DNA from 4 places in the Metabacillus herbersteinensis genome. Region 3 is predicted to be linked to each of the others. Evidence: riboswitches for the same ligand, from Rfam matches in the RefSeq annotation. Region 3 holds a riboswitch; each other region holds the start of a gene.
The links. Region 3 has a riboswitch for cobalamin ahead of ACFFIX_RS11835 (ribonucleoside-diphosphate reductase subunit alpha). Riboswitches for the same ligand answer to the same signal wherever they lie in the genome.
Positions count from the first base shown of each region.

Region 1: it holds a riboswitch for cobalamin, as region 3 does, so the genes downstream of both, metE (5-methyltetrahydropteroyltriglutamate--homocysteine S-methyltransferase) here and ACFFIX_RS11835 (ribonucleoside-diphosphate reductase subunit alpha) in region 3, are expected to answer to the same signal.
Region 2: it holds a riboswitch for cobalamin, as region 3 does, so the genes downstream of both, ACFFIX_RS08800 (ABC transporter substrate-binding protein) here and ACFFIX_RS11835 (ribonucleoside-diphosphate reductase subunit alpha) in region 3, are expected to answer to the same signal.
Region 4: it holds a riboswitch for cobalamin, as region 3 does, so the genes downstream of both, ACFFIX_RS03690 ((2Fe-2S) ferredoxin domain-containing protein) here and ACFFIX_RS11835 (ribonucleoside-diphosphate reductase subunit alpha) in region 3, are expected to answer to the same signal.

Region 1 covers NZ_JBHLVO010000015.1:73,050-78,069, reverse strand. Annotated here, with positions in the region: gene ACFFIX_RS16560 (acyl-CoA thioesterase) at 1-121, opposite strand, end outside; gene metE (5-methyltetrahydropteroyltriglutamate--homocysteine S-methyltransferase) at 152-2,452, opposite strand; cobalamin riboswitch at 2,709-2,901, opposite strand; gene trhO (oxygen-dependent tRNA uridine(34) hydroxylase TrhO) at 3,585-4,532, opposite strand; gene ACFFIX_RS16545 (thiolase family protein) at 4,788-5,020, opposite strand, start outside.
Region 2 covers NZ_JBHLVO010000005.1:85,185-90,204, forward strand. Annotated here, with positions in the region: gene ACFFIX_RS08795 (ATP-binding protein) at 1-929, shown strand, start outside; cobalamin riboswitch at 1,040-1,249, shown strand; gene ACFFIX_RS08800 (ABC transporter substrate-binding protein) at 1,491-2,477, shown strand; gene ACFFIX_RS08805 (FecCD family ABC transporter permease) at 2,446-3,501, shown strand; gene ACFFIX_RS08810 (adenosylcobinamide amidohydrolase) at 3,510-4,988, shown strand; gene cbiB (adenosylcobinamide-phosphate synthase CbiB) at 4,985-5,020, shown strand, end outside.
Region 3 covers NZ_JBHLVO010000008.1:90,814-95,833, reverse strand. Annotated here, with positions in the region: gene ACFFIX_RS11835 (ribonucleoside-diphosphate reductase subunit alpha) at 1-1,246, opposite strand, end outside; cobalamin riboswitch at 1,289-1,477, opposite strand; gene dat (D-amino-acid transaminase) at 1,704-2,537, shown strand; gene nhaC (Na+/H+ antiporter NhaC) at 2,603-3,967, opposite strand; gene ACFFIX_RS11820 (universal stress protein) at 4,219-4,731, opposite strand; gene ACFFIX_RS11815 (hypothetical protein) at 4,814-5,020, opposite strand, start outside.
Region 4 covers NZ_JBHLVO010000002.1:139,862-144,881, forward strand. Annotated here, with positions in the region: gene cobT (nicotinate-nucleotide--dimethylbenzimidazole phosphoribosyltransferase) at 1-329, shown strand, start outside; gene bluB (5,6-dimethylbenzimidazole synthase) at 397-1,038, shown strand; cobalamin riboswitch at 1,178-1,374, shown strand; cobalamin riboswitch at 1,596-1,786, shown strand; gene ACFFIX_RS03690 ((2Fe-2S) ferredoxin domain-containing protein) at 1,915-2,298, shown strand; gene ACFFIX_RS03695 (High-affinity nickel-transporter) at 2,300-3,013, shown strand; gene cobJ (precorrin-3B C(17)-methyltransferase) at 3,015-4,616, shown strand; gene ACFFIX_RS03705 (sirohydrochlorin chelatase) at 4,651-5,020, shown strand, end outside.

The DNA.
Region 1 (5,020 bases), on a different contig from region 3:
TTTCATCGATATGGGATAGAACCTTCCCACCTAAAATTGTTTTTAACTGATTCGTATCAGGCGGAAGGACAAGTTTTGTCTGTATAGTTCTCGAACGTTCTACTGAATATGCTTGTTCCATTTCATTTTACTCCTTCCGTGATTGGTATCTTTAATGTTCCTTTCCCACGAGCAGCTTTTCTCTCGTTTGTTCTGCCGCTTTAACCATCACTCTAAGTGCTTCGACGGTCTCATCAATACCACGTGTTTTTAACCCGCAATCAGGATTAATCCAGAATAGCTTTGGATCAAGCACTTGAAGAGCACGATCTATGTTTCTTGTCATCTCTTCAAGCTTTGGTATCCGTGGACTATGAATGTCGTATACACCAAGACCGATGCCTTTGTTATACGTATTTTCTTCAAAGGCATGAATTAATTCACCATGACTTCTTGACGTTTCGATCGAAATAACATCAGCATCGAGCGCTTTAATCGCATCGATAATATCCGCAAAATCCGAATAACACATATGGGTATGAATTTGTGTACCGTTTTGCACAGATGTTGTTGCAAGTTTAAATGCGTAGACTGCAGCGTCAAGATAGCTTTCCCATTTTTCCCGTTTTAATGGCAACCCTTCACGAAGTGCTGGTTCATCGACTTGAATCATATGAATTCCATTCTCCTCAAGTGTTTCAACTTCTTTTCGAAGTGCTAGCGCAATTTGGTTTGCAACAACGTAGCGTGAAACATCATCGCGAACAAACGACCAATTTAAAATTGTAATGGGACCTGTCAACATTCCTTTTACAGGTTTGTCTGTTAACGTTTGAGCATATACGGTTTCTTTGACTGTCATTGGTTTTAAATAGTTCACGTCACCGTATATAAGCGGTGGCTTCACACATCGAGAACCATATGACTGTACCCAACCGAATTTAGTGAATTGAAAGCCATCTAATTTTTCACCAAAATATTCAACCATGTCTGTACGTTCAAATTCTCCATGTACAAACACATCTAGACCAAGTTCTTCTTGAATTTCTATCCATTTATTAATTTCAGCTTTTATATATGTTCCATACTCTTCACCAGTTAGCTCTCCTTTTCGCCACTTTAAACGCTGTTTTCTTACTTCTTGTGTTTGCGGGAAGCTTCCAATTGATGTAGTTGGAAGAAGTGGTAATTGAAAAGCCTTTTCTTGAAAACCTTGACGGATTTTAAATGGTGCTTCACGTTCAGCTTTATACGAATGCAAATTCTCAATGGCTTCTTGGACTTGTCTATTGTTTCGAAAGGATGATTCATTTAACTCCTCAATTGCTTTTATACTCGCTGTGATCTCCTTATGTATTGTTCCCTTCCCAGCGTTTAATCCTTTTGTAAGCACTACAATTTCAGATAATTTTTCATCTGCAAATGATAGTGCATCTTTTATAACTGCATCGAGTGTATTTTCGCTTTTAACTGTCACTGGTACATGTAGTAAGCTTGATGAAGGCTGTACAAGGAGACGATCCTTTGAAACAACCTCCGAAATCTCTGCAAGAAGTGAGGACTTTTCATCAAGATTCGCACACCATATGTTCCGTCCGTCAATTACTCCAGCAGCAAGCACTTTATCTTTTGGGAAACCATATTTTTTCAAAGCTGCAAGATTTTCCCCATGATCATGTACAAAATCTAGGCCAATTCCTTGAACAGGGAGTGAAACGATATCTTCGTATTTTTCAATGCTCTCAAAATAGGTTTGCAAAATAATTTTCACTTCTGGTGCTGCTTCACGCAATGTTTGATAGACTTCGTTAAATAAAGCAACCTCTTCTTTTAAAAGTGTTGTCGATAAAATAGGTTCATCGATTTGCACCCACTCTACGCCTTCTTTTTGCAATTCACGTAATATGTCAGCATAAAGCGGCACAAATTGATTAACAATTGTTTTAAAGTCACTGTCTTTATATCCTTTTGACAGCTTTATAAATGTTATAGGTCCTAAGATAACAGGCTTACCTTCGATATCAAGTTTGTGTTTCGCCTCTTTATAAAATTGAAGTGGACGGTTTTCAACAAGAGTTGGTTCTACTTCATCCAGTTCTGGAACAATATAGTGATAGTTTGTGTTAAACCATTTTGTCATTTGGGATGCAACCGCACCATTCGTACCACGTGCAATATCAAAATATGTTTCAAGTGATACTTTACCTCCATCGTACTCAAAGCGCTTCGGAACTAGACCGAACATAACAGCTGTATCAAGTACATGATCATACAAGCTAAAATCTCCAACCGGAATTAAGTCTATTCCTTGATCAATTTGCTTCTGAAGATGATGTAGACGAATTCCTTCAATTTCTTTTAAGAATGATTTTTCTTCAAGTTTTCCTGCCCAAAACTGTTCAAGTGCCTTTTTCCATTCGCGTTGTTCACCAATTCTTGGATAACCTAAATTCGAGCTTTTTACTTTACTCATCTTATTTATCACTCCTTCGATAGTTTTCGTCTTCAACTAGCCACGTTCCTAAGTGGCAGTAACTCCCTTTGGTCGAAACTGACACTAAGAACCTGATAAGGTTAACTAACCATCAGAAGGTCACTGATGGAAGTTAAACTAAAAAATCTCCCTTTTCAAATAGAAAAGAGAGATTCATACGCATAGCTAACTAGAGTTGAGACCTACTGGTTTCCTCAACACGTATTCCTCACCCCTCCCCTATATCCCCGTAGAGCAAAAGTACATACAACAGGCAGGTCTCCTGACTTAGGATCTTCGCTTCTTATCCCTTCCCATTTCAATATGAAACAGTGGTTGATTGATAAGTTGCTCCCCATTACAGTGGCGGGACCGTGCCGGAATTTCACCGACTTCCCTTTTAAGCTGTATAAATCTTTCACACAGCACCTAATTGCGTTTTATATTAAATTTTTTAAAGATAAGCGTTGGACGCTGCCTCCACTTCTCTTGATTAAGAGTTTTAATGTTTTATAATATTTTGAATTTAATAGCCATATTAGCATGCCAAACACATCCTGTCAAAAAAACCTTTCAAAATAAGTAACGGGTTCACTTGTGGGGTGCAGAAATTTAAATAACAAGTCGAATTCAATGGCTCATTCACAAGTTTTTAACCTCTTAATTCGTGGGAAAATTCATATATGTTTTTTTCCAAGTCGTTGCAAAGGACATTTCGCTTTCTATCCTACGGGGTTTTGTCCTCCATCAGCTCTATGAAGGACATTTTCCCTGCTTTCCTACGGAGCTTTATCCTTCATAAGCTTTATGAAGGACATTTCCTCTGCTTTCCTACAGAGTTTTGTCCTTCATAAGCTTTATAAAGGACATTTTTCTTGGTTCACTATAAAACTTCAATAAATATTCACACTATAAATCACACACACTCCAATAATTATTTCTACCTTTAGAATTTACCTTTCGAATTCGGAGAGAATAAGACAAGAAACAACATCTAACCTTGATATGACAACAAAAAACACACTGTGATTTCTTATGAAATACAGTGTGTTTTCTCCCTGAGAATTGTTTGTTTGCACCTCTGAAGTGAACCCCTTCAAAATAAGAAGGGGTTCCTCACATTTAAATTAAACTAGACCAATGCTTCTAGACGTTCTTGTACAGACTCTTCAGTCAGACCATGCTCGCTTATATATCTATTTCTTGAATTAACTCTACATTCATGACTACATGCACGTAAATATTTATGTTCATTTTCTTCTGAACAAAGAATTTTTTTATTGCATTCTGGGTTTGCACAGTTAACATAGCGCTCACATGGTTCATTTGTAAAGTAATCTCTGCCTACAACTGTTGGTTCTACTCCATTAACAGGTACGCTAATTCTTTCATCAAACACGTAGCATTGTCCATCCCATAGTTTACCTTGCACTTCTGGGTCCTTGCCATATGTGACGATGCCACCATGTAATTGTGCTACATCCTCAAATCCCTCTTTGCGTAACCAACCTGAGAATTTTTCACAGCGGACTCCTCCTGTACAGTACGTAAGGATCTTTTTGCCCTCGAATTGTTTGCGATTTTCTCGAATCCATTCAGGCAGTTCTTTAAATGTATTTATATCAGGCATGATCGCATTACGGAAACGACCTAATGAATATTCGTAATCATTTCTAGCATCGATTACTACCGTGTCTTCCTGTTGCATTGCTTCATAAAATTCTGTTGGGCTATAATATTTTCCAGTTACCTCAAGAGGATTCACATCATCTTCTAGTCGTAAAGTGACGAGTTCCGGTCTATGACGGACTTTCATTTTTTTGAAAGCATGTTCATCTGCTTCATCTATTTTATAGACCATCTCTTTAAACCGAGGATCCTCTTTCATTGTTGCCATATATTGGTCTGTTTGCTCAACTGTACCAGATATCGTGCCGTTTATACCTTCATGAGCGATTAAGATTCTACCTTTTAAGCCAAGAGATTGACAGAATTCTAAATGCTGTTGTGTATATTCTTCTGGATTTTCAATTGTAACATAGTGGTAATGCAGTAATACGCGAAATTGTTTATTCTCCAATTTAATTCACCTTCTATATTTATATTTGCAAGATATCCATACAGAAGTGTTTACTTGCGGCTATTTTTCGCTTAAAAAGTTCGCACTCTATTAAAACAAAAATCAAGAGAAATTGCAATCATTTTCTTCTCATTTATAACCTAAAAAAAGACTGATCGCTTAATACTGGACGATCAGTCCTCATACTCTCATATTTTTGAACAATTACTTGTTCATTTACTAAAGCATCTATTTAAATTACCTTAGCAGCAATATTTAACCTATTCTCTCAATAATCGTAGCATTCGCCATCCCATGTCCTTCGCACATGGTCTGTAAGCCAAACCGACCTCCCGTACGTTCTAGTTCATGCATCATTGATACCATCAACCTGGCTCCACTAGCTCCTAGTGGATGACCTAGTGCAATCGCTCCACCATTTGGGTTTAGTTTCTTAGGATCTGCTCCTGTTTCTTTTAACCATGCTAACGGAACAGATGCGAACGCTT
Region 2 (5,020 bases), on a different contig from region 3:
AAGCGTGGTACTATGAACAAGGGATGAAAGTTGAAATTGGAGAAGAGTTACCACCAGACGCACAAGAGCTTTTTGGGCGTGTGGTTAATACCGAAAAAGAACAAATTATTGAAATTATGTTGCAAGGTAGAAGTTGGGTACTTGTGATGAGTCCATTATACAATCAGTCCTATGTTCGTGGGGCTGTAGCTGTCTTAAGAGATATGACAGAGGAACGAAGACTTGATAAGCTCCGCAAAGATTTTATTGCGAATGTTAGTCATGAGTTGAGAACGCCAATTGCGATGCTCCAAGGGTATAGTGAAGCAATTATCGATGATATTGCTAGTTCGGATGAAGAGAAAAAAGAAATATCGCAAATTATTTATGATGAATCACTTCGAATGGGACGTCTTGTCAATGATTTGCTAGACTTAGCTCGTATGGAGGCAGGACATATTTCGTTAACCTATGATGAAATTTTGATCCCTGAATTTATGGAAAAAATCAACAGGAAATTTCAAGGCTTAGCAAAAGAAAAACAAATTTCACTGCAAATTTCTATGAATCTTGAGGAACCGCAATTTAACTTAGATCCAGATGGGATTGAACAGGTTTTAACAAATCTGATTGATAATGCAATTAGACATACGAGTGTAAATGGTCTGGTGAAATTTAATGTACAATCGGTCGAAAAAGGCTTGAAGTTTAATGTACAAGACTCTGGCAGTGGGATTCCTGAGGATGATCTTCCATTTGTATTTGAACGATTCTATAAAGCTGATAAAGCGAGAACACGAGGAAGATCGGGTACTGGACTCGGGTTAGCCATTGCCAAAAACATCGTTGACGCCCACAAAGGTACAATTACCGTGCACAGTAAAGTCGACGAAGGAACAACCTTTAGCTTTTATATACCTCGAAAAAAGCTAGAATCTGATAGAATTTGACGAACAATCTTGTTTCATAAGAAACAAATTCAGGAAGCGAAAGCGCCTTGGGAAGAAGCTTTTTCTTGTAACATTGACAAACTTCTTATAAAATGAGTATAGTTGACAACTTCATTTTTTGCGAGATAGGTGTAATAAAGCATTTTTTGCTTTATCTTAATAGGGAATCTGGTTTAAATCCAGAACTGTCCCCGCAACTGTAAATGTGGACGAAATGAGAATGACCACTGTATTAAAAATCTAAATGGATTTTTAGTATGGGAAGGCTCAAAGTAGGAAGAAGCATAAGTCAGTAGACCTGCCTAACTCACAATCTTTTTGTTTCAAATCTTCGGGGGTTGAGATTGAAACGAGTCAGGCATTCGTATTTTATTACCTGAGTCGTTTTAGTCCATTCCAAACACGGAGTGGGCTTTTTTACTATTCTAAAATCGATGCGCATCGTTAGGATTAATGAAAAGTCAGTAAAAATTCTTGTCAAAGTGATAGAATCGCAAGTATCTTCTTCTTTTGCTCCTATTCTTATAGCAAGATAAACACAAATCAAAAGGAGTTTAGAAAATGAACCAATTAAAAAAATATCTTCTTCCATTACTTTTATTATTAGTGCTCGTATCTTTAACAGCTTGTGGATCTACAGGTGAAGATCAAACTGAAAAAGAGGGCTCAGAGTCAAGTGAAAAAGCAAGTGAAGAAACGAAAGAGGCAGATTTCCCAATCACCGTCACAGATGCTCTTGGAAATGAAGTGACAATTGAAGAACAACCAGAGAGTATTGTGTCTTTAATTCCTAGTAACACTGAAATTACATATGCACTTGGTATGGGAGATGCAGTTGTTGGAGTGACAGATTTTGATAACTACCCAGAAGAAGTAGCAGAGGTTGAAAAAATCGGTGGTATGGAATTTAATGTTGAGAAAATAATCTCACTACAACCAGATGTTGTTTTAGCGCATGCATCAGGAGCCCATAACTCAGAAGCAGGTTTAAAACAACTCCAAGATGCAGGTATTAATGTCATCGTTGTAAAAGATGCTACATCGATTGATGGTGCTTATGATAGCATTAATTTCATTGGTCAAGTAACAGGTACAACTGAAAAGGCTGATGAAATTGTCAACAATATGAAAGAGAGATTAGGAAATATTGAAGAAAAGGCAGCTACTATATCAGAAGAGGATAAGAAAAATGTATGGGTAGAAATTTCTGGAGCTCCTGAGATTTATACTGCGGGTAAGGGAACGTTTATTGATGAAATGATTCAAGCAGTAGGTGCGATAAACGTGGCTGCGGACTTAGAAGGCTGGCCCAAAGTTACAGAAGAAGATGCTGTTCTTTTTAATCCAGATATTATCGTTTTAACTTATGGATACTATACAGAAAATGCATTAGAGAAAGTTCTAGGTCGTGACGCGTGGAAAGACGTTCCAGCCATCCAAGAAGAGCAAGTATATGACATTCATTCTGATAAGGTTACAAGACCAGGTCCACGACTAATTGAAGGTGTAGAAGAGCTTGCGAAAGCTATTTACCCTGATGTTTACTAAAAGGTTTCGAATTTTTCACCCTTTACTTATTTCAAGTCTAATTGGAATACTATCAATTTTAGCAGGGATATCGTTAGGTACACTAACGATTCCCTTTTCTACTATTATTCAAGTTTTCCTACAGGAATTAGGTTGGGTTTCAAGCACATCTGTGGATAACACAGCCGTTAATATTATTATGTCCATTCGATTCCCAAGAGTAATACTTGCTTTTATGGTTGGAGGTTCCCTAGCAGTTGCTGGTGCGGCCTTTCAAGGATTATTACGCAATCCTCTTGCAGATCCCTATACATTAGGTGTCTCGTCAGGTGCTTCACTCGGAGCTGTCATCGTCCTTTTTTTTGGTGTTTCAGTACCATATTTAGGGATGCTGACCTTACCATTCATTAGTGTTTTATCTGCATTTTTAACGCTTTTCCTCGTCCTATGGTTTACGCGACTAGTTGAGAAAAATTTATCAGTACATACGATTATTTTAACGGGAATTATTTTTAGTTCTTTTTTAGGATCAATGATTTCACTTATCATCGCACTCTCGGGCGAAGAACTACGTCAAATTATCAATTGGCTACTCGGCAGTGTATCGATGAGAGGCTGGGATTATGTCATCATGATTTTGCCATTTTATGCTGCAGGGTTACTTGTTCTCTTTTTTTGCACAAGGGAACTTAACGCTTTTTCATTTGGGGAAGAAGCCGCAAAACACCTTGGCATTGATGTGGATAAGCGAAAAATGATGATTTTAGTAGGTGCTTCGCTGTTAACGGGTGCATCTGTAGCAGTCTCAGGTACGATTGGATTTATAGGATTAGTTATTCCACATATCACCCGACTAATTTGGGGTCCAAGACATGAGAGGTTGTTACCTCTTTCAGTGATAAATGGTGGCTCGTTCCTCGTTTTAGCTGATTTACTAGCAAGAACAATAATAATACCTAGCGAATTACCTGTAGGTGTTATAACCTCGTTAATAGGAGCACCAATTTTTGCTTTTATTTTTTTTACACGCAGTAATAGAAAGTAGTGAGAGTTGTGATAGAAGTAAAAAATTTATCATTTAAAATTGGTAACAAGCACATTTTGAATACGATCGATTTGATTGTTAATAAGGGTGAGTTGTTTGGAATTCTAGGTCCAAATGGAAGTGGAAAAACGACGTTGCTTAAAAATATCGCAGGAATGGTAGCGATCCAAACAGGTGAAGTCTTCATTGATGGAATGGAATTGCAAAAATACAAAACGAAAGAACTTGCCAAACAAATGGCTGTTCTTCCTCAACTAAATGATGCTCCCTTTTCGTTTACTGTCTATGATGCAATCAAGCTTGGACGGTATTCTCATCAAAGCTCGTTGTTTCCATCGTGGTCAAAATTGGACGAAGAAAAAGTAAACGAAGCGATTACTTTAACAAATATTCAGCATTTAAAGGACCGGAACGTAGATGAATTAAGTGGTGGTGAACGGCAACTTGTCTACTTGGCGAGAGCTCTTGCACAAGAAGCAAAGATACTATTATTGGATGAACCAACCAATCATTTAGACGTTTCTCATCAAATGGATTTATTGGAACTACTAAAAAAGTTGGTTGTCGAACAGGAATTAACGATTATCGCAATTTTTCATGATTTAAACTTAGCAAGTCTGTATTGTGATCGCGTTTTTCTGTTAAAAGAGGGCAGTGAAGTATGTACAGATAAAGCAAGGAATGTTTTTAAGCACGAACAACTATCAGAAATCTATGATACTAGTCTAGAGACAATCCATCACCCGGTTGTCCCTAAATCTCTTATTACCTTTATTCCTAGCTATTTAGAGGAAATCATCAAAGATGATGAGCAGCGTCCCTTCATAAATGAACATACGAAGGATTGGCTTGTATTACAAACGACTTACCCATATAAAACACTTTCCTCTGCAATAATTGGTTCTGGGTTTGGTTGGAGTACAACTTTTGCAACTCTCCATGTCGATAAAAACTATCTCTGTGATAATCCAGTAGAAGATATGAAATCGAACCTAATTAAAAAGGGATATGACCACACAAGAACCATCGGGATGATGACAGCAGCTAGTTTAGAAGATGCTTCATTTAAAGAACACATTGATGAACAATTTTCTTTAAAAGTCATGGTCACAGCTGGCGTTTCAAATGCAGTAGACATTTCACAAGCTAGCTTTTTTCATAGTGACGAGATGAAGCAAGGAACAATTAATACGTGGATATTTATTGAAGGCATGATGTCAGAAGCGGCATTTGCACAATCGATTATGACAGCAACTGAAGCAAAGACGAAAGCAATGCAAGTGGAAGAAATCTATGATAAGATGTCTAACACTTTAGCGACAGGCACATCAACAGATAGCATCGTGATAGCCGCTTCCCAAGTAGGATCTCAATTTGAGTACGCCGGAACGATCACAAACATTGGTAGAGCAATTGGTACATGTGTATTCGAAGCAACGGTAGAATCACTTCAAAAATATAAACGCCGAATCCGTGATTTCAGATGATCTATGAACATATCATCGCGATCCTTCTCGCT
Region 3 (5,020 bases):
AATAGTCTTCTAAGCTGTATCCCATTACTCGACGAACTTCATGGGGATCAAATAAATGCCATTCACCACGCTTTTCGACCTGTTCCATAAATAAATCAGGAATACAAACGCCTGTAAACAAATCATGGGTCCTTAGACGTTCATCACCATTGTTCAATTTTGCATCTAAAAAGGAAAAGATATCTTTGTGCCAAACATCAAGATAAACCGCGATTGCTCCTTTTCGTTGCCCAAGCTGATCAACACTTACAGCTGTGTTGTTTAATTGCTTCATCCAAGGAATGACACCAGAAGATACTCCTTTGAAACCTTTAATATCACTGCCACGACTTCTCAGCTTACCTAGATACGTGCCAATTCCGCCACCTGCTTTTGATAAATTCGCAATATCAGTGTTGCTATCAAAGATTCCTTGTAAACTATCATCGATCGTATCGATAAAACAGCTTGATAGCTGTCCGATTGGTTTTCCTGCGTTGGAGAGAGTAGGAGTTGCGACAGTCATATATAGATTGCTCATCGCCCAATATGCTTCTTTAACTAGGTATAAGCGTTTTTCTCTCTCCTCATTTGCAAGCAAAGTCATCGCAATGATTAAAAACCGTTCCTGTGGGAGCTCGTACACTTGCTTGTTGAAATCTCGGGCTAAATAACGGTCGCTTAAGGTACGAAGTCCAATGTATGTAAATAGCTTGTCGTTGTCGGGGTTGATGATTGCACCTAGCTCTTCAATTTCATCCTTCGAATAGGAGGTTGTTAAGAATGTGCTATAGATTCCTTTTGATTCCAAAGCTGTGAGAAGCTCATAAAAGGGGCCGTATTTTTCTTCCTTTGGATAGTGACGAGCGTGTGCAGACTCTGCATAAAGTTTTTTCAGAAAAAGCTGTGCACAAAAGTACGTCCAATCGGGTTCTGTTTCACTAATATGTGATAAACCTTCTAAGATTAGTAGATTGGTTATTTGTTCGGAGGAATACATTTCCCTTTGTGAGATGGATAGAAGAACTCGTTCAATGAAGTTCTCTAATGGGAGAGCAAGGAAGTCTTGTCCAAGGTTTTCGAGAGAGCGCTGCAATTTTAAAGAATCAAATTGAGTTACAGTTCCATCGTTACTATTTTTTATCAACGTCTGGGTCAATTGTGTTGTCATTGTCATCCTCCTGTTTAACAAAAATAAAAAATCCACTCGTAGATTGAGTGGATCAAACGATAGCACAATGAAGAAGGTAACCCAAATAACCTTCATTTTATCCCATCGTTTCATCTTCTCAGGTCCCCGAAGAATTCGAAACTTTGCAAGTTACAGGCAGGTCTACTGACTTGTGCTTAATCCTACTTAGAGTCCTTCCCATACGATATCTTGATGTATTGTACAGTGGCTTTTCTCAGTTCGTCACACTTACAGTTGCGGGGACAGCTCTGGAATTTCACCAGATTCCCTATTATGCCAACTTGGCACCTGTTCTTACAGTTAATACTATATATAGTTACTAACGTTATTGTTAATTCAATATGTAGTGTGTATCTTATATAAACATCATATAGGACTAGTCGTTTCTTTTCAACTAAAAAGTGATGATTGTCGAAAAGAATTGAATATGATCATTCTAAAAAGTTCTCAGGGTTAGCTCTTTAATAAAATCTGTAACCATGTCATACTAGGGAAAAGATTGTTAAAATTCCGATTCGAAAGGGAGTAGAATATGCGCGTTTTATTACAAGATCAACTGTTGAATAGAGATGAAGTGGCAATTGATATAGAAGACCGGGGTTATCAATTTGGCGATGGCGTTTACGAAGTGATGCGGGTGTATGAAGGACAACTGTTCACTATAAATGAGCACTTAGAAAGACTTGCGAGAAGTGCAGATCAAATTAGAATGAAACTACCACTACGTCTTGATGTATTAAAAGAGAGACTTATAGAGTTAGTGAGTGAAAACTCAGTGCAAAATGGTGCTGTATATGTACAGGTTTCTCGAGGTGTAAGTTTAAGAAATCATTCATTTCCGGGCGATAAGGTTACACCTGTATTAATCGCGTATCCGTTACCTGGAAAAAAACCTGCTCAAGAGCAACAAAATGGTGTTCAAGTGAACCTTGTTGATGACATGCGCTGGCTTCGCTGTGATATAAAGAGTTTAAATTTATTGTGGAATGTTATGGCAAAGCAAGAGGCCTTAGATAAAGGGACATATGAGGCACTTCTGCATCGTGATGGCACAATCACTGAAGGATCTTCAACAAATTTCTATGCAGTGAAGGATGGAACTGTTTATACACATCCAGCGAATAACCTGATTTTGAATGGAATTACAAGAATGAAAATTATAGAGCTTTGTAGTGAAAATGGAATACCTTTTATGGAAAAAGAACTCTACATTAATGAGCGAACTTCTTTTGATGAAGCATTTATTTCTTCAACAACGATTGAAATTGTTCCTGTAACAAAAATTGAGGAAGATGTAATTGGTGAAGGGAAGCCTGGTGAAGTAACTAAAAGGCTCCAGGAGTTGTTTCGGAAAATCACACCTTAGGGAAAATTTAATAAAAAGAGCCGCATAAAAATCATTTCAACGATTTTTACGCGGCTCTTTTTGTATTATCCTTTCGCTCTAAATCCAAACAAAATCGTAAATAAAGGAGAGATATATAGAAAAAAGGCGAATGGCAAGTAGTCGATAACTGAGACACCTAATGTTTGAGCGAAAAATGCTCCGCTAACGCCCCAAGGAACGAGCGGGTTAATAAGTGTGCCCGAATCTTCGAGGGATCGAGATAAGTATTTACGATCAATCGCCATTTTTTCGTACAATGGTTTAAATGTTTGTCCAGGTATTAAGATCGATAAGTATTGTTCTCCTGTTAAGAGATTTACACCTAAAGAGGAGGCGACAGTTGAGAGAATCAGTTGGCCACGAGACTGAATTCGTTCAAAAAGCCCAGTTAATAACGTTGTAATGATCTGTAATTTTTCTAAAAGTCCACCTAAAGCAAATGCGATCATAATCAGCGAGATCGACCACATCATCGATTGTAATCCACCGCGATTTAAAATATTGCTTACCTGTTCGTTCTCAACGGTGAAGGTTGTGCCGTTTTGTAAGGTTGTTAAAAATTGTCCTATACTCGCATCCTGAACGAGTATGCCTGTTATCCCAGCAGAAATAATTCCAATTGTAAAAGCAGGGATAACAGGAAACTTCCGAACAGCTAACACTATGACGAGTAGAGGAGAAAGTAGTGTCCACATACTAACTGCCACATGCTGATTTATGACGGCTACCATTTCACTCATTACTAAGAGTGATGCTTCATTAATAGGAGTTGAAAACCCAAGCATTAAAAATATGATCGCAGTAATGATAATGGCTGGGACAGTGGTTTTTGTCATGTGCCTAATATGAGTAAACAAAGGAACCGAAGATACACCAGATGCGAAATTTGTTGTGTCAGACATCGGTGACATTTTATCACCAAAGCATGCCCCACAAATTACAGCCCCTGCTACCCACTCAAGTGGTAACCCAGTTGCAATTCCAACACCCATTAGTGCTACACCAATCGTACTAACTGTTGTAAATGAACTACCAACTAATGAAGAGATGACCATACATGAAAATAATGCTGTAATTAATAGATAGGTAGGATTTATCACAGACAAAGCATAGACAATAACAGTTGGAATTGTCCCACTGAACATCCATGCTCCAATTAAAAGACCAATGAGTGCTAAAAGAATAATTGGCTGTACACCACTTTGTATTCCTTTTACCATTCCATCTTCTAGCTCTTTCCATGCGACTCGTTTCGTTATTCCAACGAATGACACCATTAGAATACAAGCAAGAAGAGGAATATGCGGCTCGGTCTTAAAAATAAACAAACTGATGAAAATAATTCCTAGAATGCCTATTGTCGTCAAGATTGCTTGACGGTATGTGAAAAGATTCTGGTTGTTTTGCACTGTTTATACCATCCTTAAACCCTCTTTGGGAGCTAGAAGCTAGCATTAGAGGGAAATTAATTTATCACTTAAACGCTTTTATGCTTTTGTGTATAAAAGTATTATATCAATCTAATATTCTGTGTCAATGAGTGAGAGAGTAGTTTAATTATTCTGGAGAATTCAATGTGGGTGTTCGGATTTATCTAAGAGCCTGTGGCTTCAGAAGTTTTTTTTTAGGGAAGAAAAAAAGACTACTAAAAGCAGTCTTTTCATTTAGCAATTAATACTGGAATGTTGGAGTGCTTTGAAACCTTCTCACTTACACTTCCATAGAGTAATTTCTTTAATCCACTGATGTCGCGACTACCCATTACGATAAGATCTGCTTTATGTTCCTCAGCGAAAAAGACAATGGCTTCAGAGGCATCACCTTCGAGTAGCTTGATATCTGCGGCGCTATTATTATTTTCTAATATTTGTCTAGCTTCAGACGTTAACTGTATGGCCGTATTTTCAGTGATGTCAACATTCTCTTGTTCGACATTATCATGAACGTATCCAGTTGTAGGGGAATTCAGAAGTCCATCTGTACCATAACCACCTATTGGTATTACCTGGATATTATCAGCTGATCGGTATGCAGATCGTTTCTTTTCTTGAAGTACATGAACGACTGATAAAGTAGAAGATAATTGTTTGCTCACATTTATGGCAAGTTTTAATGCATCCTTACTGTTTTCTGTTCCATCATATGCACATACGACATGTTCAAAGGTACTCATAGTTTTCAATCCCTTCATAATAAGAGTTTACTATTTTATACCCTAAATTTAGCACCATAATCATTTCCTTGAGAAAAGCCCATTAATCAGCTCCACCGCCGTCACCTCCACCACCACTGTCACCACCGTATGAGTCTCCATCACTTGAAGATGAAGAGCTGCTAGTTGGCAGGGCGCTCCATTTCCATGTGTTGACTAAATATTCCACGGTTTCCTCGTCAATTAATAAGAGACTGGTAAGTGGTAGGGAGGAAACAACTAAATCTTTTCCAGACTGCTGATAGGAGTG
Region 4 (5,020 bases), on a different contig from region 3:
AAATTGCGGGAATGGTTGGTGCAATGCTCGCAGGGGCTAGCAACAGAATCCCAATCCTTGTTGATGGCTTTATCTCTACAACAGCCGCATTAGTGGCGAAAATGATTTCAAGTCAAGTCACCGAGTATATTTTTATAGGACACCGTTCAGTAGAGCCTGGTCATGATATAGCTATTGAGTTGTTAGGAAAAAAACCACTACTTGATTTAGGAATGAGATTAGGAGAAGGAAGTGGAGCAGCTATGGCTTTTCCTATTCTACATTCAGCAACCCTCATGTTAAGAGAAATGGCCACTTTTACACAAGCCGGAATATCCAATAAGAATTAGAAAATGAATTTAATTTTTTAAAACGCTAGATGCTTACAAGTTAAAAATGAGTGAGGTGTTTTTCCATATGTTTACTAATGAAGAAAGAGAAGCAATTTATAAAGTCATTTTCACTAGAAGAGATGTCCGAACATTTTCACCTAACAAAGTACCAAAAGAAGCTGTAGATAGAATATTAGAAGCGGCACATTATGCACCATCAGTTGGGTTTATGCAGCCGTGGAATTTTATTTTAGTTGAGTCTATTGACACAAAAAAACGTTTGGCTTGGGCAGCAGATAAAGAACGAAGAGCATTGGCAATTCATTATGAAGAAGATGACCGAGCAACAAAATTTCTCAACCTAAAAGTTGAAGGTATTAAAGAAGCTCCGTTAACAATTTGTGTAACATGTGATTCTTCAAGAGGAGGATCACATGTACTTGGACGGAATTCAATTCCAGAAACCGATATTATGTCTACTGCCTGTGCAATTCAGAATATGTGGTTAGCAGCTTGTGCTGAAGGATTAGCGATGGGATGGGTCAGCTTCTATAAAAAGTCAGACATCCGTGACATTTTAAAAATACCTTTTCATATCGATCCAGTTGCATTAATCTCAATTGGATATACAGACGTATATCCGAAAGCACCTATTCTAGAAACAGAAAAGTGGGAAAAAAGACAGAACTTAAAGAAATTGATATTTAGTGACAAATGGGGAGAATAAAGTACTATTCTTGAGTCAAAATAATTATAGACTTAAACAAAACTAAGATTTCAAACAATTTCCTCCCATTCCTTGCATTGTCATAATTGTTCCTATAAGATGTTAATAGATTTAGTTTGTGAAATAAATATTCCAATTTATAAAACAAATAGATTAAGATGCCAAGAAGGCTTAATAGGGAATCTGGTGAAAATCCAGAACTGCCCCCGCAACTGTAAGTGTGGACGAACCTGAGATAACCACTGTATAAGAGTACTGATATAGGTACTTATATGGGAAGGTCTCATAGTAGGAAGATGCACAAGTCAGGAGACCTGTCTTAATTTATAAGTTTCAACTTCTTCGGGGATTGAGAAAGTGAAACGATGGCACAATAGGTTAATTTTTATTAATTTTCCTTTTTATGTTCGTCGTTTCATCCGCTCATCTCAAAAGGTGAGTGGATTTTTTGTGTGCTTTTTTATGGAGACCATACATATATTGTCCAATGCGAGAATAATATGATGTGTATGTAGTCATTAGTAATTATTTTTGTTTTTTAGTAGATTTATACAATTACATAATGTTACGACAAGGTGCACGATAGATGTCTATTGTGTTAAAAGGGAAGAACGGTGAAAATCCGTCACGGTACCCGCCACTGTTAAGGGGAGTTTTATTGCAAAATGTCACTGAGCATACTTGCTTGGGAAGACGCAATGAAATGATGAACCATAGTCAGGAGACCTGCCTTGTACGTAAATACTTCGTAATCCTACGGGCTATAGGAAGAAGTGCCGATTAAGTGGGATACGTATCATTGTGTCATTTTTTCTGCACCTCTATCTAATAGGGGTGCATTTTTTATTTGTCTAAAAAAATAATGGAGCTGATTAGATGACAACTTGGAATTTAAACGGGACTAAACATCATGTTTTGATTTGTAACGGAAGTAGTTGTATGAGAAAGGGAGGAGAAGAGGTAACCCAAGCGATTCGAAATGAAGTGACGAACTTGGAGTTGGATGCGCAAGTACATTCGACGAGAACCCGCTGTAATGGTCGATGCAAAGATGCTTGCGTCGTGATCGTTTATCCAGAAGGAACTTGGTATAAGGCGGTTACTCCAGAATCGGGGAGTACGATTGTTAAAGAACATCTAGCAGAAGGAAGAATCGCTCTGGAATCTGTTATTTATCACTATGAAGAACAAGGATTTATTGCACCTGATCATTCAGAGTCGATAGTCGGTATATCAAAACCATTAAAAGGAGAAGGTTAATTTGGAAGTTTTATCATTCGCGTTATTAGCAGTTTTTATTGGAATGAGGCATGGAATGGATAGTGACCATGTTGCAGCAATTGCTGACATGGTAGGAAGTGAAGAACGAAAGCGAAGGCAAGTGTCGCTTGGGTTAATGTACGCGTTAGGTCATGGTTTAATTGTTTTAATCATTGGGCTAATTTCAATTCTCATTGGCTTAAAACTACCTACTAATGCCCAAGTTTTTCTGGAAGGTTTTGTAGGAATAACACTTCTTCTACTAGGTGGGTTTATCTTATATACGGTTTTCGTTCAAAGGAATGAGTATGAGTATAAAAGTCGTATCAAGATTGTCTATGAGTTTCTAGCAAATTTCACACCAAAAGCGAAACGGGAAGGAATAAAAGCCAATCTATCACCTCTTGCGTTTGGGGTTATAGGGGCATTTCTTATCGGAATTATTCATGGCATTGGTGTGGAAACACCGACGCAACTTGCAGTTATTACAAATGCAGTTGGAATGAGTAACTTATCCGCAGCAATGATCCAGCTATTTCTATTTGTTATCGGACTACTAATCTCAACGATCTTTATAACATGTTGTCTATCATGGGGATTTGTAAAGGCTAGGTTTCGAAAACAGCTTTTTATCATTCTTGGGTCAATTACAGGAATCTATAGCATCGGCTTAGGAGTCATAATGCTCGTTGAATTAGTCAAGGGAGGCGTATAAGGTGGCTGGCAAGTTACTTGTGATTGGCTTTGGACCAGGAAGTTTTGAACACATAACAGATCGAGCGAGAGAAGCCATTGGGGAAAGCGATATGGTCATCGGCTACAAAACGTATGTGGAGTTAATTGAGGGTCTTTTGACAAACCAACAAATTATTAGTACCGGAATGACTGAAGAAGTGGGCCGAGCACAGGAAGCTGTAAAACAAGCGGAACTTGGAAAAAAGGTAGCGGTTATTTCAAGTGGTGACGCCGGAGTGTATGGGATGGTTGGACTTGTCTATGAGGTTTTAGTCGAGAAGAAATGGTCGAGAGAGACTGGTGTAGAAGTCGAGATTATTCCAGGAATATCAGCCATTAACTCATGTGCTTCATTACTTGGAGCTCCTGTAATGCATGACGCATGTACAATCAGTTTAAGCGACCATTTAACACCATGGACTTTGATCGAAAAGCGAATTGAAGCAGCAGCACAGGCAGACTTTGTGATTGCGCTGTACAATCCGAAAAGTGGTCGTAGAACAAGGCAAATTGCTGAGGCGCAACGGATTCTCCTCAACCATCGGTCACCAGATACACCGGTAGGCCTTGTCAAGAGTGCGTATCGTGATCGACAGCATGTTGTGATGACAAATTTAAAGGATATGCTTGAGTACGATATTGGGATGTTAACGACGGTGATGATCGGAAATTCCTCAACTTTCATGTATGATGGCTTGATGATTACCCCAAGGGGCTACCAACGTAAATATACCTTAAATACAACAGAACAAGTATTAAAGCCTCATCAACGGTTAAAGAAAGAGTCAGAACCCTGGGCATTAGAGCAAGAAGAATTCAATCCCGAAAGTGAAATTATGTTCTCTTCAAGGGACGTAGCTGAACAAGCGTTAGACGCATTTGGTTATGAAACGAAAGAACCAAGCAATCACTCTTTTGTGCAACAGCCGTTAGAGACGATATTTGAACTTGCTGTTAGCCCAGGTGTTGCCAAAAAAACCTTCACACCAAAACAATTGCTGACCTTAGCAGAGGTTGTCGGGGAAGCAGGAAGGATCGAATATACGACAGATCATCAAATCAAGCTGGAAATTCATACCTCAAATCCTGAGCAAGCAACAGAACGATTAACAGCTGCAGGATTTATTTTATCTCCTGTTGGTGATGTATTGACCTTAAAAGCATGTGATTTTTGTGAAGGTGAAAAAAAGGATTCGATTCCGTATGCTGACACCTTGCAGGAAATACTAGGAGGACTTGAGCTACCAAAGGAGTTAAAGGTTGGTTTCAACGGATGTGGAATGGCTTGCTTTGGTGCAGTGAATGAGGACATTGGCATTGTTTTTCGAAAAGGGAAATTTGATCTGTTTTTAGGTGGAAAAACGGTTGGACGAAGTGCCCATCCTGGACAGCCTGTAGCAGAGGGAATTGAACCAGATCAGCTTATACAAGTTGTTGAAAACATCATCCAAGAATATAAAGAAAAGGGTCATCCAAACGAACGTTTTTATAAATATTTTAAACGTGTAAAAAATATACAAGGTTTTCAGTACAGAGACGTTTCACCGAAAATAGAAGTTGAACCAGCTCCATGTGGGGATTGATCCTTAATAAAGATGAAAATTGGGAGGAAATAAAATGAAAGCTGTATTATTTGTGGGACATGGTAGCAGAGACAAAGAGGGGAACGAACAAGTTCGTGGATTTATTGAAAAAATGAAACCTCAATTCGATTCAACTTTGATTATTGAAACATGTTTCTTAGAGTTTGTACATCCTACTGTTAATGAAGGAATTGACCTATGTATTGAAAAAGGTGCTACACATGTTGTGGTTATCCCAATTATGCTTCTACAAGCAGGACATTCTAAAATCCATATTCCTGCAGCCATTGACGAAGCGAAAATTAAATATCCACTCGTCCAATTTACTTATGGAAGACCCATCGGAATTCATCTTGATGCAATTGATATATTAAAGATGCGATTAGAAGAGACAGGTGAGTTAA